Variovorax paradoxus: one gene and its partner. The protein of the gene in region 2 binds, or shares a complex with, the protein of the main gene of each other region. Links are inferred from orthologs where the notes say so. Each region holds a gene or a part of one and is shown on either strand. Other genes may lie near its edges.

Evidence for each region. Proteins that work in one complex are often made in the same cells at the same time.
Region 1: the proteins of uvrA (region 2) and mfd are in contact, whole or in part, in a crystal structure (PDB 4DFC), measured with the Escherichia coli proteins. The link is inferred for Variovorax paradoxus from one-to-one orthologs.

Annotation. Positions count from the first base shown.
Region 1 is NZ_CP123990.1:2,532,108-2,539,356, reverse strand. Bases 944-4,992 are described here. They hold mfd (transcription-repair coupling factor), read right to left. Parts: upstream 4,627-4,992; coding sequence 1,144-4,626; downstream 944-1,143. Other genes in these bases: ispD (2-C-methyl-D-erythritol 4-phosphate cytidylyltransferase), read left to right, coding at 4,744-4,992; serB (phosphoserine phosphatase SerB), read right to left, coding at 944-1,147. Outside these bases: QHG62_RS12350 (Ldh family oxidoreductase), read right to left, coding at 1-440; more of serB, read right to left, coding at 437-943; more of ispD, read left to right, coding at 4,993-5,457; ispF (2-C-methyl-D-erythritol 2,4-cyclodiphosphate synthase), read left to right, coding at 5,454-5,942; QHG62_RS12325 (sensor histidine kinase), read right to left, coding at 5,959-7,249. UniProt on the Escherichia coli protein: Couples transcription and DNA repair by recognizing RNA polymerase (RNAP) stalled at DNA lesions. Mediates ATP-dependent release of RNAP and its truncated transcript from the DNA, and recruitment of nucleotide excision repair machinery to the damaged site.
Region 2 is NZ_CP123990.1:3,061,840-3,069,506, forward strand. What follows is about bases 4,068-7,667. They hold uvrA (excinuclease ABC subunit UvrA), read right to left. Parts: upstream 7,349-7,667; coding sequence 4,268-7,348; downstream 4,068-4,267. Other genes in these bases: QHG62_RS14930 (DMT family transporter), read right to left, coding at 4,068-4,213; QHG62_RS14940 (chloride channel protein), read right to left, coding at 7,367-7,667. Also shown: QHG62_RS14915 (FGGY family carbohydrate kinase), read left to right, coding at 1-791; QHG62_RS14920 (glycerol-3-phosphate dehydrogenase/oxidase), read left to right, coding at 788-2,551; QHG62_RS14925 (GntR family transcriptional regulator), read left to right, coding at 2,572-3,309; more of QHG62_RS14930, read right to left, coding at 3,320-4,067. UniProt on the Escherichia coli protein: The UvrABC repair system catalyzes the recognition and processing of DNA lesions. UvrA is an ATPase and a DNA-binding protein. A damage recognition complex composed of 2 UvrA and 2 UvrB subunits scans DNA for abnormalities.

The DNA of each region.
Region 1 (7,249 bases), 530 kb from region 2 along the record:
GGGTCGGAGCAGGCGAGCAGCATCAGCATGTCTTCCTGCAGCGCGCGCAGCATGTAGACGGCGAGGCAGGCGATGTGATGGCTGCGGCGGATCACGAGCGAGGCGGTGCCGAGCTCGCGCGCGCGCGGGAGCAGCATGTCCATGCCCTGGTCCATGAGCCAGGGGCCGGGCAAGCGCTTGCCATCCCACAGCACGGCGGCGGGCCGGTCCGACAGCACCTCGGGGGCACCGTCGCGCGTCATGCCGCCGGATTCAATTTCCTTCACATAGCCGGCCAGCAGGGCGAGCCCGTGCGTGTCGTGGCCCAGCAGGTCGCCTTCGACCAGTGTGCGAGCAACGCTATCGGCCATCGCGGCGGCAAGCCCGGCTTTTTGCAGCAATGCGCTGCCGTAGTCCCTGAGGGCGTCTGCACTGTAGAGCGGAGCTGTGTCGTCGTTCATTTCAAAATCTCCAGCAAGCGGTCGAGGCCGCCTTCGTTGATGGCCACCATGGCCTGTTCGCGCACCTTCGGCTTGGCGTGGTACGCCACGGAGAGGCCGGCTTCGCCCATCATCGGCAGGTCGTTGGCGCCGTCGCCCACGGCAATGGTTTCGGCAAGGGAGATGCCGAGCAGAGATGCGACTTCGCGCAGCGTGCGGCGCTTCTCGGCGCCGTCGCAGATGTCGCCCCAGCTTTGCTGCACCACCTGGCCGGTGAGTCGGCCATCGGCTTCGTCGAGCAGGTTGGAGCGTGCGAAATCGATGCCCAGGCGGTCTTTCACCCGGTTGGCAAAGAACGTGAAGCCGCCCGACACCAGCAGCACCTTGAGCCCGGCCGCCTTGCACGTCGCGACCAGTTCGGCAGCACCTGGGTTGAGCTGCAGACGCTGGTCGTACACCTGCTGCAGCGCCTCGACCGGCACGCCTTTCAAGAGCGCCACGCGGCGCCGGAGGCTTTCCTTGAAGTCCTTGATTTCGCCGCGCATCGTGGCTTCGGTAATGGCGGCCACCTCCGCTTTCTTGCCCACGGCATCGGCAATCTCGTCGATGCACTCGATGTTGATCAGCGTCGAATCCATGTCGAACGCGATCAGCTTGAAGTCGGCGAGCTTCAGCGGCGGCTTCACGCGCTGGATGACGAGGCCGGAAGAGATTTCTGTAGCGCTCATGCGGGGGCGGTTTCCTTGACGATGGGTTGGCCGAGGCTGCGCAGCACGTCGCGCACCATCTGTGCGCGGTCCTTCGGCTCTTTCAGTTCGCGCTCGATGCGCAGCTTTTCGTTGCCGGCAAGCTTGATGTGCTTGTTCTTCTGGATCAGGTGAATGATGGCCATCGAATCGACCGGCGGGTCTTTCTTGAAGGTGATGTGGATCACGCCCGGCGCCGCATCGACCTTGACCACGCCGTACGGCCGCGCCAGCACGCGCAGCCGGTGCGTGTCGATCAGCGTCTGCGCCTGCGGCGGCAGCTTGCCGAAACGGTCGACGATTTCTTCCAGCAGCGTGTCGATCTGCTCGGGTGTCTTGGCGGTGGCCAGCTTCTTGTAGAACGAGAGGCGCAGGTGTACGTCCCCGCAGTAGTCATCGGGCAAGAGGGCGGGCGCGTGCAGGTTGATCTCGGTTGTGACCGAGAGCGGCGCGAGCAGGTCGGGCTCCTGCCCGGCCTTGAGCGCGCGAACGGCTTCGCTCAGCATCTCGTTGTAGAGCTGGAAGCCGATCTCCATCATGTTGCCGCTCTGGTTCTCGCCCAGCACCTCGCCGGTGCCGCGGATCTCCAGGTCGTGCATCGCAAGATAGAAGCCCGAGCCCAGCTCTTCCATCTGCTGGATGGCGTCGAGCCGCTGGGCCGCCTGCTTGGTCAGGCCCTCGGTGTCGGGCACCATGAGGTAGGCATAGGCTTGGTGGTGCGAGCGCCCGACGCGGCCGCGCAGCTGGTGCAGCTGCGCGAGGCCAAACTTGTCGGCGCGGCTCATCACGATGGTGTTGGCGGTCGGCACGTCGATGCCGGTCTCGATGATGGTCGAGCACAAGAGCAGGTTGTAGCGCTGCGCCACGAAGTCGCGCATCACGCGCTCCAGCTCGCGCTCGGGCATCTGGCCGTGGGCCACGGCAATGCGCGCTTCCGGAAGAATCTCCTCGAGCTTCTGACGCCGGTTCTCGATGGTCTCGACCTCGTTGTGCAGAAAGTAGACCTGTCCGCCGCGCTTCAACTCGCGCAGCACGGCCTCGCGGATCACGCCGGTGCCCTCATTGCGCACGAAGGTCTTGATGGCCAGGCGCCGCTGCGGCGCGGTCGCAATCACGCTCAGGTCTCGCAGGCCCTCGAGCGCCATGCCCAGCGTGCGCGGAATCGGCGTGGCGGTGAGGGTGAGCACGTCGACCTCGGCGCGCATCGCCTTCATCGCTTCTTTATGCCGCACGCCGAAGCGGTGCTCCTCGTCGATGATGAGCAGGCCCAGGTTCTTGAACTTGACCGATTGCGAGAGCAGCTTGTGCGTGCCGACCACGATGTCGACCGTGCCTTCGGCCAGGCCCTTGGCCGCCGCGGTGATTTCCTTGGCCGAACGGAAGCGGCTCATTTCCGCCACCTTGACCGGCCACTTGGCGAAGCGGTCGACCAGCGTCTGGTAATGTTGCTCGGCCAGCAGCGTGGTGGGTGCGAGGAACGCCACCTGCTTGCCGCCGGTAATGGCGATGAACGCGGCGCGCAGCGCCACTTCAGTCTTGCCGAAACCCACGTCGCCGCAGACCAGGCGGTCCATCGGCTGCGGCGAGATCATGTCCTGCACCACGGCATGGATCGCGGCCTTCTGGTCGGCTGTTTCCTGAAAGCCGAAGTCGTTGGCGAACACTTCGTAGTCGGCGGCCGAATAGCGGAATGCGTGGCCTTGCCGAGCGGCCCGGCGCGCATAGATGTTGAGCAGCTCGGCGGCGGAGTCGCGCACCTGCTCGGCGGCCTTGCGCTTGGCCTTTTCCCACTGGCCGGAGCCCAGCTTGTGCAGCGGCGCCTCGTCGGCGCTCACGCCGGTGTAGCGGCTGATCTGGTGCAGCTGCGAAACGGGCACGTAGAGCGTGGCCTTGTCGGCGTACTCCAGGTGCAGCATTTCCTGCAGCAGCGGCTTGCCTTCGGCATCCACGCCTTGGCCCAGGTCCATGTGGATCAGGCCGCGGTAGCGGCCGATGCCGTGGGCGGTGTGGACCACCGGGTCGCCCACGTTGAGCTCGGACAGGTCCTTGATCAGCGCCTCGACGTCGCTGACCTGTTCCTGCTTCTTGTTGCGGCGGCGGGTGGTGGGCGCGGTGGCGAAGAGCTCGGTTTCGGTGACGAGGTCGATGCCCTGTTCGCGCCACGCGAAGCCAGAGGCCAGCGCGGCGGTGGCAATGCCGATCTTCTCGTCGGGGGAGGCCTCGAACTCGGCCAGCGAGTCGAAGGCCGGCGGGCTCACGCCGCTGGCACGGAGAAAGTCGAGCAGGCTTTCGCGCCGGCCTTCGCTTTCGGCAATCAGCAGCACCCGGTGCGGCGTTGCCTTGATGTGGGCCTTGAGGCCGACGAGCGGGTCTTCGGCGCCGCGGACCACCGCGAACGGCGGCAGCCTGTCGAACTCCGCATACGGCGTTTCGGCGGCGATGTCGCCTCGGATGGCCAGCTGCGCATGCGGCTTGGCCCGCTGGTAGAACTGCTCGGCATTGAGAAACAGCGCCTCGGGCGGCAGCGCCGGCCGCTCGGGGTCGCCGCGCACCAGGCGATAGCGCTCGTTGGTGTCTTGCCAGAAATGCTGGAACGCGGGTTCGAGGTCGCCGTGCAGCACCACGGTGGCGTCGGGGCCGAAGTAATCGAACACCGTGGCCGTCTCGTCGAAGAACAGCGGCAGGTAGTACTCGATGCCGGCTGTGGCCACGCCGTTGCCCATGTCCTTGTAGATGCGGCTCTTGGTCGGGTCGCCCTCGAGCAGCTCGCGCCAGCGGCTTCGAAAGCGCGCGCGGGCGTCGTCGTCCATCGGAAACTCGCGGCCCGGCAGCAGGCGTACCTCGGGCACGGGGTAGAGGCTGCGCTGGGTGTCGGGGTCGAAGGTGCGGATCGAGTCGATCTCGTCGTCGAACAGGTCGACGCGGTAGGGCACGAGCGAGCCCATGGGAAACAGGTCGATCAGCCCGCCGCGCACCGCGTATTCGCCGGGGCTCACCACCTGCGTCACATGGCTGTAGCCGGCCAGCGTGAGCTGGGCCTTGAGCTTCGATTCCTCGAGCTTCTGCTTGGCCTTGAAGTGAAAGGTGTAGCCCGCCAGGAAGGCGGGCGGCGCCAGCCGGTAGAGCGCGGTGGTGGCGGGCACCAGCACCACGTCGGCCTCTTTCTGGCTGATGCGCCAGAGTGTGGCGAGCCGTTCGCTGATCAGGTCCTGGTGGGGAGAAAAGCTGTCGTAGGGCAGCGTTTCCCAGTCGGGGAACAGGGCGCAGCGCAGGTCCGGCGCAAAGAACGCCATTTCGTCGATCAGGCGCTGGGCGTCGTTTGCGTCAGCCGTGAACACCGCGGTGGCGCGGCCCGCGGCTTTTTCGCGCATGCCCAATTGCGCCAGCAGCAGGGCGTCGGCCGATAGAGGAGGACGCGGCAGCGTGAATCGCTTGCCCGCCGTGAGGTGGGGGAGGTCCATTGAGCGCTTCTGAAAATGCACGACACCCCGCGCCGGCTGGCGAGGGGTGTGAAGCTGTCGATTCTAGAATGGCGGCCCCTTATTCGCTTGACGGCCCTTGGCCGCTGCCGGACCTCCATGTCTTCCTCCCGACTTTTCGTGCTGATTCCTTGCGCCGGTTTCGGCCACCGTGCGGGTGGCGCGCAGCCCAAGCAATACCAGCGGCTCGCGGGGGCGTCGATGGTGGCCCACACGGTGGAGGCATTCCGCGCGCTGGCAGGCCGCTTTGCCGGGCTGGCGGTGGTGGTGTCGCCTGAAGACCGCGACATTCAAGCGGCGTTGCCGCGCTTTCCGTCCACGGGTGAATTCCTGCTGCAGGTGGGCGGCGTCACACGGGCGGCCACGGTGCGCAACGGCCTGGCGGCGCTGCGGCACAAAGGCGCCGGAGCGCATGACTGGGTGCTGGTGCACGACGCGGCGCGCTGCCTGGTCACATCGAGCCAGATCGAGGCGCTGATTGCCGCTTGCGAGCACGACGCCGTCGGCGGGCTGCTTGCGCACCGGCTGGCGGATACGCTGAAGGTTTCTTCCGGCGACAGCCGGGTGTCGCAAACGCTGCCGCGCGCCGACAAGTGGCTGGCGCAGACGCCGCAGATGTTTCGGATTGGCATGCTGCTCGATGCGCTGGAGCGCGCAGGCGACGCGGTAACGGACGAAGCCGGCGCCATCGAGGCGATCGGCCTTTCGCCCTTGCTGGTGCCGGGAAGCGCGCAGAACTTCAAGGTGACCTTCTCAGAAGACTTTGCGCTGGCCGAAGCGGTTCTGCTCGGCCGCAAGAAGGGTGCGGCATGACGGCGCCGTTCAATATTCGCGTCGGCGAAGGCTGGGACGTTCACCAACTCGTGGCTGGGCGCAAGCTGATCCTGGGCGGGGTCGAGGTGCCGCACACCACCGGCCTTCTGGGGCATTCAGATGCCGACGTGCTGCTGCATGCCATTACCGACGCTTTGCTCGGCGCGGCGGGGCTGGGCGACATCGGCCGGTATTTTCCGGACACCGACGCGCAATTTCGCGGGGCGGATTCGGCCGTGCTGCTCGGCGAGGCGGCGCGCCGCGTGCGTGCCGCCGGCTGGGAAATCGGCAACGTCGACAGTACGGTGATCGCGCAGGCGCCCAAGCTGGCACCGCACATTCCGGCGATGTGCCAGCGCATTGCCGAGACGCTGGGGCTTGCGCCCGAGCAGGTCAACGTGAAGGCCAAGACGGCCGAGAAGCTCGGCCCCGTGGGCGAGGGCCGGGCGATGGAAGCTCGCGCCGTGGCGCTGCTTTACCGCTGACTTTCGGCCCCCCGGCTCAGGCCCGGCGGCTGGGCGCTTCCGCCGGCTTGGGCACCGGCATGGCGCGCGGCATGCGGATGTGCGCCGCAAGGCCGCGCCCCGGCGTGCTGGTGAGCGCGAACGTGCCGCCCATGCGCTCGATGTTCTTGGCCACGATCGACAGGCCGAGGCCGGCGCCGGCCGCCGAGGTGCGCGCCACGTCGCCGCGGAAGAAGGGCTTGGTCAGCTGCGAGAGCAGGGCGGGCTCGACGCCCGCGCCGTGGTCGCGCACCTTGATGAGCACCGCATCGTTGTTGGCTTGCGCCTGGATCACCACGTCGGCCACGCCGGTGGAAGGCGTCTTGCCGTAGCGCCGGGCGTTTTCCACCAGGTTGGAAATGACGCGGGTGAGCTCGACCTCGTCGCCCATCACACGCAGGTCGGGCGGCACGTCGACCCGGATGTTCATTTCTTCGTAGTCCTGCACGGCATAGGTGCAGGCATCCACCACGTCGCGCAGCAGCACGGGCTTGGGGTCGACATGGTCGGGGCGAGCGTAGTCGAGGAACTTGTCGATGATGGCGTCGAGCTGGGCAATGTCGGCCGCCATGTGGTCGCGCGCATCCTCGTCGGACACGCTCATCTCGGTTTCGAGCCGCAGGCGCGCCAGCGGGGTGCGCAGGTCGTGCGAGATGCCGGCCAGCATGATGGCGCGGTCCTGTTCGATCTTGGCGAGCTGGTCGGCCATGCGGTTGAAGCCGATGTTCACCGCGCGGATTTCGTTGGTGCGGGCGCGCTCGTCGAGCCGGTGCGCCTCGTATTCGCCTTCGCGCACCTGCATGGTGGCGCGCGAAAGCTGCTTCAGGGGCAGGTTGATCAGCCGGGTGATCAGCGCCGCGCCGGCCAGCGAGAGCGCCATGGCCGTGCTGAGCCACACCAGCCAGGTGCGGCCGCCCACGCGGCTGAAGCGGGTCGGGTCGAGTAGCAGCCAATAGGCGTCGCTCTCGATGGTGAAGCCGATCCACAGGCCCGGCTCGTCATTGACGCGGCTGGCCACCGTGGTGCCTTCGCCGAGCTGGTCGATCAGCTCTTCGGTCACCCGCTGGTCGAGCGCGCCGCTGGTGTAGGGCTGAAACCGGTCGTTGGGCTCGCGCGGAAGAATGCGCACGCCTTCCTGGTCGGCCAGCGTCTTGATGAGCGACACCCGCGTGATCGCGTCCGAGTACACCAGCGCCGCGCGCGTGAGGTTCACGAGCGAGGCGATCTGGTGCGCCGTCTGGATGGCGCGCGGCTCGTATTCGAGCGAGCGGAAAGTCTGCAGCCAGGCG
Region 2 (7,667 bases):
GATTGCCCGCGGGCATTCCGGTGGCCATGGGCGCCATCGACCTGCTCGCCTCGATGACGGCGATTGGCGCAGAAGAGCGCGGCCGCGCGGTGTCGGTGTTCGGCACCTGGTGCGTGAACGCGGTCATCGGGCCGGTGATGGCGCCCAAGCCCGCCGTCGCAGCCGTCGTGAACTTCGGCCGTAGCAACCAGCGGCTCTACATGGAGAACAGCCCGTCGTCGATGGCCAACATCGCCTGGCTGGCCGGCGTGCTCGCACTGCCCGATGCACGCGCGGTGGTCGACCTGGCCATGACGGTGCCGCTGGGCGCTGGCGGCCTGCGCTTTCTGCCCTTCGTCAACGGAGGCGGTGGCGTGACCGCCGGCTTCGTGGGCCTCAAGAGCCATCACACGCGCTCGGACATGGCACGTGCCGTGGTCGATTCCGTGGCGGCGTTGCACGCGCGGCATACGGCGCGCCTGGCCGCAGGCGGCCTCGCGGTGAGCCAGATGACGGTGCTCGGCGGCGGCGCGAGCGATGCACGCCTCGTGCGCCTGCTCGCCGCTTTTCTTGGGCGCCCGGTCGAGCGCTGCGCCGACGACGAGACCGGTGCGCGCGGCGCCGCAATCTATGCGGCCATGTCGCAAGGCCTCGACGACGCGGCCCAGGGCAGCCCATTGCTCGCGCCCTGCGAAGTGGTCGAACCCGATGCACGGGACGCCAGCGCCCATGCGGATTTCAACGCCGGTTTCAACGAACTGATCGACAGCATGTCACCTGTATTCACCCCCATCTCGGGAAGTGCGAGATGAGCGCCTGGCAACTTCCTTTCGTGCGTCCCGCCTCGCTGGCGGGTCGCCATTTTTCCACCGTGATCGTGGGCGCCGGCATCAACGGCGTCGGCGTGTTTCGCGACCTGTCGCTGCAGCGCGTCGATTGCCTCATCGTCGACAAGGGCGACTTTGGCGCAGGCGCCAGCAGCGCGCCCTCGCGCATGATCCACGGCGGCCTGCGCTACCTGGAGAGCGGCAGCTTCTCGCTGGTGGCCGAAGCCACGCGCGAGCGCAACCTGCTGCTGCGCAATGCGCCGCACCTGGTGCGGCCGCTCAAGACGGTGGTGCCGCTTGCCAACTTCTTCGGCGGACTGATGAGCAGCGCGCTCAAGTTCTTCGGCCGTACGCCGCCGCAGCGCACACGCGGCCTGCTGGCGGTGGCGCTGGGCCTGCGGCTCTATGACCTGCTGGGGCGCCGCCAGCGCGTGATGCCGGGGCACCGCATCAGCCGCGTGCCTTCGGCCGACCGTGGTTTGTTCCGCGCGGCCATCCGCTGGACCGCCACCTTCTTCGATGCGTGGATCAGCCATCCCGAATGGCTCATCCTTGAGCTCATCGGCGATGCCTGCCGCGACCAGCCGCGCTCCGCGGCCTCGAACTACTGCCGCGTGATGGGCTGCGCGGGCAACATCCTCACCTTGCGCGACGAGATCACCGGCGCACTGGTGCGCGTGACGGCCGACACCGTGGTGAATGCCACGGGCGCATGGCTCGACCGCAGCGCGGCCGTGCTCGGCGGCGGCGGTCCGCGCGTGATGGGCACCAAGGGCTCGCACCTGGTGCTCGACCACCCGGCGCTGCGCGACGCGCTCGATGGCCGCATGGCCTACTTCGAGGCGGTGGACGGGCGCGTGTGCATCGTCTACCCGTTCCTGGACCGCGTGCTGGTGGGCTCCACCGACATCCCGGTGGAAGACCCGGACCAGATCGTCACCGAACCGGCGGAGGTCGACTACCTGATCGACGTGCTGCGCGAGGTTTTCCCCAACATGGCCTTCGGCCGCGGCGACGTGGTCTACACCTACGTTGGCGTGCGGCCGCTTGCGCGCTCCGATGCGGACAAGCCGGGCCAGATTTCGCGCGACCATTCTGTGGTGGTCGATCCGCCGAATGCGACGCGCGACATTGCGATCGTCGGCCTGGTCGGCGGCAAGTGGACCACCTTTCGCTCGCTGGCCGAAGAAGCCACCAACGAAGTGATGCAGCTGCTGGGCCGCTCGCGCACCGCATCGACCGAGTTGCTGCCCATTGGCGGTGGCGCGGAGCTGCCGGCCGATGCAGCGGCGGCCGACCGCTTCATCGAGAAGATGATGGCGGCCTCCGGCATGGGCCGCACGCGCGCGCTGAACCTGCTGGCGCGCTACGGCTCGAAGGCGCTGCCGCTTGCGCAGCGCCTTGCGGCGTCGGGTGACGTGCCGCTCGAGCATGCGCCGGATTATTCGGCCGTCGAGCTGTCGTACCTGTGCCTTGAAACCGGCGTGGTGCACCTGGACGACCTCGTGATTCGCCGCACGCTGCTGGCCATTCGCGGCCTGGTGACCGACGCAGCCCTGGCCGAGATCGCGGGCGTTGCGGCCGAGGCGCTGGGCTGGGACGCCGTGCATGCCCACAACGAGCTGTGCGCCTGCACCACGGCGCTGCGCGAGCGGCACAACGTACGCCTTCATGCCGTGCCGGCAGGCGAACAACCTTCTTTCGATGCATCATTGATGGCCAACCCAGTGCTTGGCCAAGCCTAAAAGTGAACAGTCCCAACGACATGTCGACCGTGCTCGACCGCAACTCCGAATCGCCGCTGTGGGCGCAGTTTCGCGACGCCATTCGCCTGCAGATCCTGCAAGGCGTGCTGCCCATCGGCGCCAAGCTGCCCTCCGAAGCGGAGCTGGGCGAGCAGTTCGGCATTTCGCGCATCGTGGTGCGCGAGGCACTGGCCGACCTGGTGCGCAACAACCTCATCTACAAGATCAAGGGTCGCGGCGCCTTCGTGTCGGCACGCGAGCGCGACGAAGATTTTGTTTCGACCGTGCTGGGCTTCTCCGACGAGATGGAGCGCAAGGGCCGCTCGGTGCGCACGCAGATCCTCACGCAGGAACTGCGCGCGCCCACCGCGCAAGAGGCCTCGTCACTGGGGCTGGCCGACGATACGCAAGTCGTCGCGCTCAAGCGCCTTCGCAGCGTCGATGGCGAGTTGCGCCTGCTGGTCGAGACCGTGGTGCCGGCGGATCTTGCACCCGGGCTGCACCGAGCACGCCTGGAAGACCGCTCGCTGTACGACGTGCTGCGCCGGCAATACGGGCTGCGGCTGGTGCGCGCCGAGCGCTGGATCGATGCCGTGCTGCCCGATGCCGAAACCTGCAAGCTGCTCGACCTGCCGCAGCCCGAGCCGCTGCTGCGCATCGATTCGATTGCCTACGGTGCCAACGGACGGCCGCTGGAGCACTACCGCGCGCTGCACCGCTGCAAGACCAGCCGGCTGCACGTGCAGACGACGACCTGAGCCGTCTTCGTCAGGCCTTGGCGGCGGCGCTGCGCGAGGGCCAGAGCACCGAGGCGATCGCCACCATCATCAGCGCGACGGCGACCCAGTCCTGCCAGTGCACGACCTCGCCGAGCCACACCGCGCCGCTGAACACACCGAGCACGGGGATGAACATCACGCTGAGCGTCGATGCCACCGGCGGAAGGCCGCGCGCCAGGTAGAACCACGCTGCGTGCGCAAAGCCGAAGATCAGCACCGCGTTGTAGAGAATCGAACCCCAGGTCACCTGGCCCGGCCAACGCCATTGGTCGCGCTCAAAGAGCAGCGTGAGCACCGTCATCACGACAGCCGTCATTGCGGTCATCCAGAACGAGAGCGTGAGCGTGGGAAGCCCGATGCGCGTGTGCCGCAGCAGCTGCGTGCCCAACGCCCATGTTGCGGCAGCCGCCAGTGCGAGCGCCACGTAGCCGGGCCGTCCTGCAAGGTCGGTGAGTTCGTGCCACAGCAAGAGCCCCACGCCCACCGCGCATGCACCCACGCCGATCCATGCGCGCCGCGTGAGCACGGCAGAGAACAGCACGGCGCCGATCACCGCCGAGAACACCGGCATCGTGTAGCCCAGGATTGCCGCGCGCCCGCCAGAGAGCGCCTTCACCGCAAGGATGATTGAGGCATGCCAGACGAACATGTTGGTGGCGCCCAGCCACACCAGTTCGGGCCACGCGCTTCGCGGCACGCGAAAGGGCACCTTCATCCACACCAGCGCGAGGCCCAGCACCGGCAGGCCCAGCCAGATGGAAATAGCGCGGAAGGCGAGCGGCGGATAGTCCGCCACGCCGAGCTTCATCACAGGCCAGTTGAGGCCCCATGCAAGGGTCAGGAGAACGAGCAGGACGAACTGGCGCGGCGTGAAGGAAGGCATGGGCCGCGATTGTGGCGCGGCTTGCGCATTCGTGCAGGAAGCCGGCGCCGGCTACTACAGCAGCCGCTTGAGGTAGCGCCCCGTGTGGCTCGCCTCATTCGCGGCGATATCTTCCGGCGTGCCTTCGCCCACCACCGTGCCGCCGCCGGCGCCGCCCTCCGGCCCCATGTCGATGAGCCAGTCGGCTGTCTTGATGACGTCCAGGTTGTGCTCGATCACGACGATGGTGTTGCCCGCGTCGCGCAGTTGGTGCAGCACCTTCAGCAGCAACTCGATATCGGCAAAGTGCAGCCCGGTGGTCGGTTCGTCGAGGATGTAGAGCGTGCGGCCGGTGTCGCGCTTGCTGAGCTCCAGCGCCAGCTTCACGCGCTGCGCCTCGCCGCCCGAGAGCGTGGTGGCCGACTGGCCGAGCTTGATGTACGAAAGGCCCACGTCGAGCAGCGTGCGCAGCTTGCGCTCGATAGTCGGCACGGCCTTCAAAAATTCGTGCGCCACCTCGACCGTCATCTCGAGGATCTGCGCAATGTTCTTGCCCTTGTACTGGACCTCGAGCGTCTCGCGGTTGTAGCGCTGGCCGTGGCACACCTCGCAGGGCACGTACACGTCAGGCAGAAAGTGCATCTCGACCTTCACCACGCCGTCGCCCTGGCAAGCTTCGCAGCGGCCGCCCGCCACGTTGAAGCTGAAGCGCCCCGGGCCGTAGCCGCGTTCGCGCGCGGTGTTGGTCTCGGCCATCAGCTCGCGGATGGGGGTGAACAGGCCCGTGTAGGTGGCCGGGTTGCTGCGCGGCGTGCGGCCGATGGGGCTCTGGTCGACATTGATGACCTTGTCGAAATACTCGATGCCCTCGACCGATTCATGCGCGGCCGGCTCTTCGTGCGCGCGGTAGAGCGTGCGCGCCACGGCGGTGTAGAGCGTGTCGTTCACCAGCGTCGACTTGCCCGAGCCCGAAACGCCCGTGACGCAGGTGAGCAGGCCGACCGGAAAAGCCACGCTCACGTTCTTCAGGTTGTTGCCGGTGGCGCCGACCACGCGGATCTCCTGCAGGTCGGTTTGCGAGGCAAGGTGCGCCGCTTCGCGCGCGGCGCGCCGCTCGGCCGCGGGGCTCGGCGGAAAGCGCGAGGCCTTCTTGCCTTCGTTGAAGGCCGGCTTCTTCACGACCGGCAGCCAGGCGGTGCGGTGCTTGGGCACTTCGATCTTCTTCGTGCCCGACAGGTATTGGCCAGTGAGCGAATCGGGGTTGGCCGACACCTCGGCGTAGGTGCCCTGCGCCATCACGCGGCCACCGTGCACGCCGGCGCCGGGGCCCATGTCGATCACGTGGTCGGCGGCATGGATCATGTCCTCGTCGTGCTCGACCACGATCACGCTGTTGCCGATGTCGCGCAGGTGCTTCAGCGTGCCGATGAGGCGGTCGTTGTCGCGCTGGTGAAGGCCGATGCTCGGCTCGTCGAGCACGTACATCACGCCCGTAAGGCCGGAGCCGATTTGCGAGGCCAGGCGAATGCGCTGCGCCTCGCCGCCCGAAAGGGTTTCCGCGCTGCGGTCCAGGCTCAGGTAGTTCAGGCCCACGTCGTTCAGGAACTTCAGGCGCAGGCCGATTTCGCGCACCACCTTGTCGGCAATGTCGGCCTTGGCGCCGCGCAGCTTCAGGTTCTGGAACCAGGCGAGCGAATCGCGCAGCGTGAGATGGCTCAGTTCGAAGATCGCCATGCGCGGCGGCTCGCCGCCATCGGCCGGGCGATTGGCCTCGTCCACCAGGAACACGTTGCGCGCCTCGGGCCGGAGGCGCGAGCCGCCGCAGTCGGGGCACGGCTGCAGGTTGCGAAAGCGCGCAAGGTCTTCGCGCACCATCACCGAATCGGTCTCGCGGTAGCGCCGCGTCATGTTCGGGATGATTCCCTCGAAGGGGTGCTTCTTCGTGAGCTTCTTGCCCGCGAAGTTGCCCGACTCCATGGTGTAGTTGAACTTGATCTCCTCGGCTGCCGAGCCGTGCAGCAGCACCTGCTGCACCGAAGCGGGCAAGGATTCGAAGGGCGCGTCGACGTCGAACTTGTAGTGCTTCGCAACGCTCTCGATCATGCTGAAGTAGTAGCCGTTGCGGCGGTCCCAGCCCTTGATGGCGCCACTGGCCAGCGAGAGCGAAGGAAAGGCCACCACGCGCGCCGGGTCGAACACCTCGCGGTGGCCGAGGCCGTCGCAACTCGGGCAGGCGCCCACAGGCGAGTTGAACGAGAAGAGGCGCGGCTCCAGTTCCGAGAGCGAGTAGTGGCAGATCGGGCACGCGAACTTGGCGTTGAACAGGTGCTCCTTGTCGGGCGCTCCCTCGGTGCCCAGCTCCAGCGCAATGGCGCGGCCTTCGGCGAGCCGCAACGCGGCTTCGAAGCTCTCGGCCAGGCGCTGCTGCATGTCGGGGCGCGCGCGCAGCCGGTCGATCACCACGTCGATGTCGTGCTTCTCGGTTTTCTTGAGCTTGGGCAGGTCGTTGTATTCGTAGGTTTGTCCGTCGACCCGAAAGCGCACGTAGCCCGCGGCTTGCATTTCGGCGAAGAGTTCCAGAAACTCGCCTTTCTTCTCGCGCGCGACGGGCGCCAGGATCATCAGGCGCGGCTCATTGGCAATGGCGAGCGTGGCGTCGACCATCTGCGACACCGTTTGCGCCTGCAGCGGCAGGTGGTGTTCGGGGCAGTAGGGCGTGCCGGCGCGGGCGTAAAGCAGGCGCAGGTAGTCGTGGATTTCGGTCACCGTGCCCACGGTGGAGCGCGGGTTGTGGCTGGTGGCCTTCTGCTCGATGCTGATGGCGGGCGAGAGGCCCTCGATCACGTCGACGTCGGGCTTGTCCATGAGCTGCAGAAACTGCCGCGCATAGGCCGAGAGGCTTTCCACGTAGCGCCGCTGTCCTTCGGCATACAGCGTGTCGAACGCCAGGCTCGACTTGCCCGAGCCCGACAGGCCGGTGATCACCACCAGCTTGTTGCGCGGAATGTCGAGGTCGACGTTCTTCAGGTTGTGGGTGCGCGCACCGCGGATGCTGATGCGCTGCTGCGCGAGCACGGCGCCCAGGTAGGCGTCGCGTTCCGGGTTGTCAGTGGCGGGGGATTTCAAGGGTTCGATCGTCCGAGGGCAACCGAGCATGATAGTCCGCCCTGCATTTCATGGCGAGGGGGCGGGTTGAGAAGGTTTTTCTGCGGGGGCTTCGGGCCCCGGCCGGTGCACCGGCGCGGTGCTGCCGATGGCCCGGCCCACCATGTGCTCGGCCAGCGTCTCGTAGAGCGGCCGGCTGATCATGCGGGAGACGAGGCTGGCCAGCATGGCCGAAGCCATGAGGCTCAGCACCATCGAGTGGCCGTCGACCATTTCCATCACGATGATGAAGGCGGTGAGCGGCGCCTGCGTGACGGCGGCCAGGAAGCCGGCCATGCCCATCGCGATGAGGGCGGGCCCGAGGTCATTG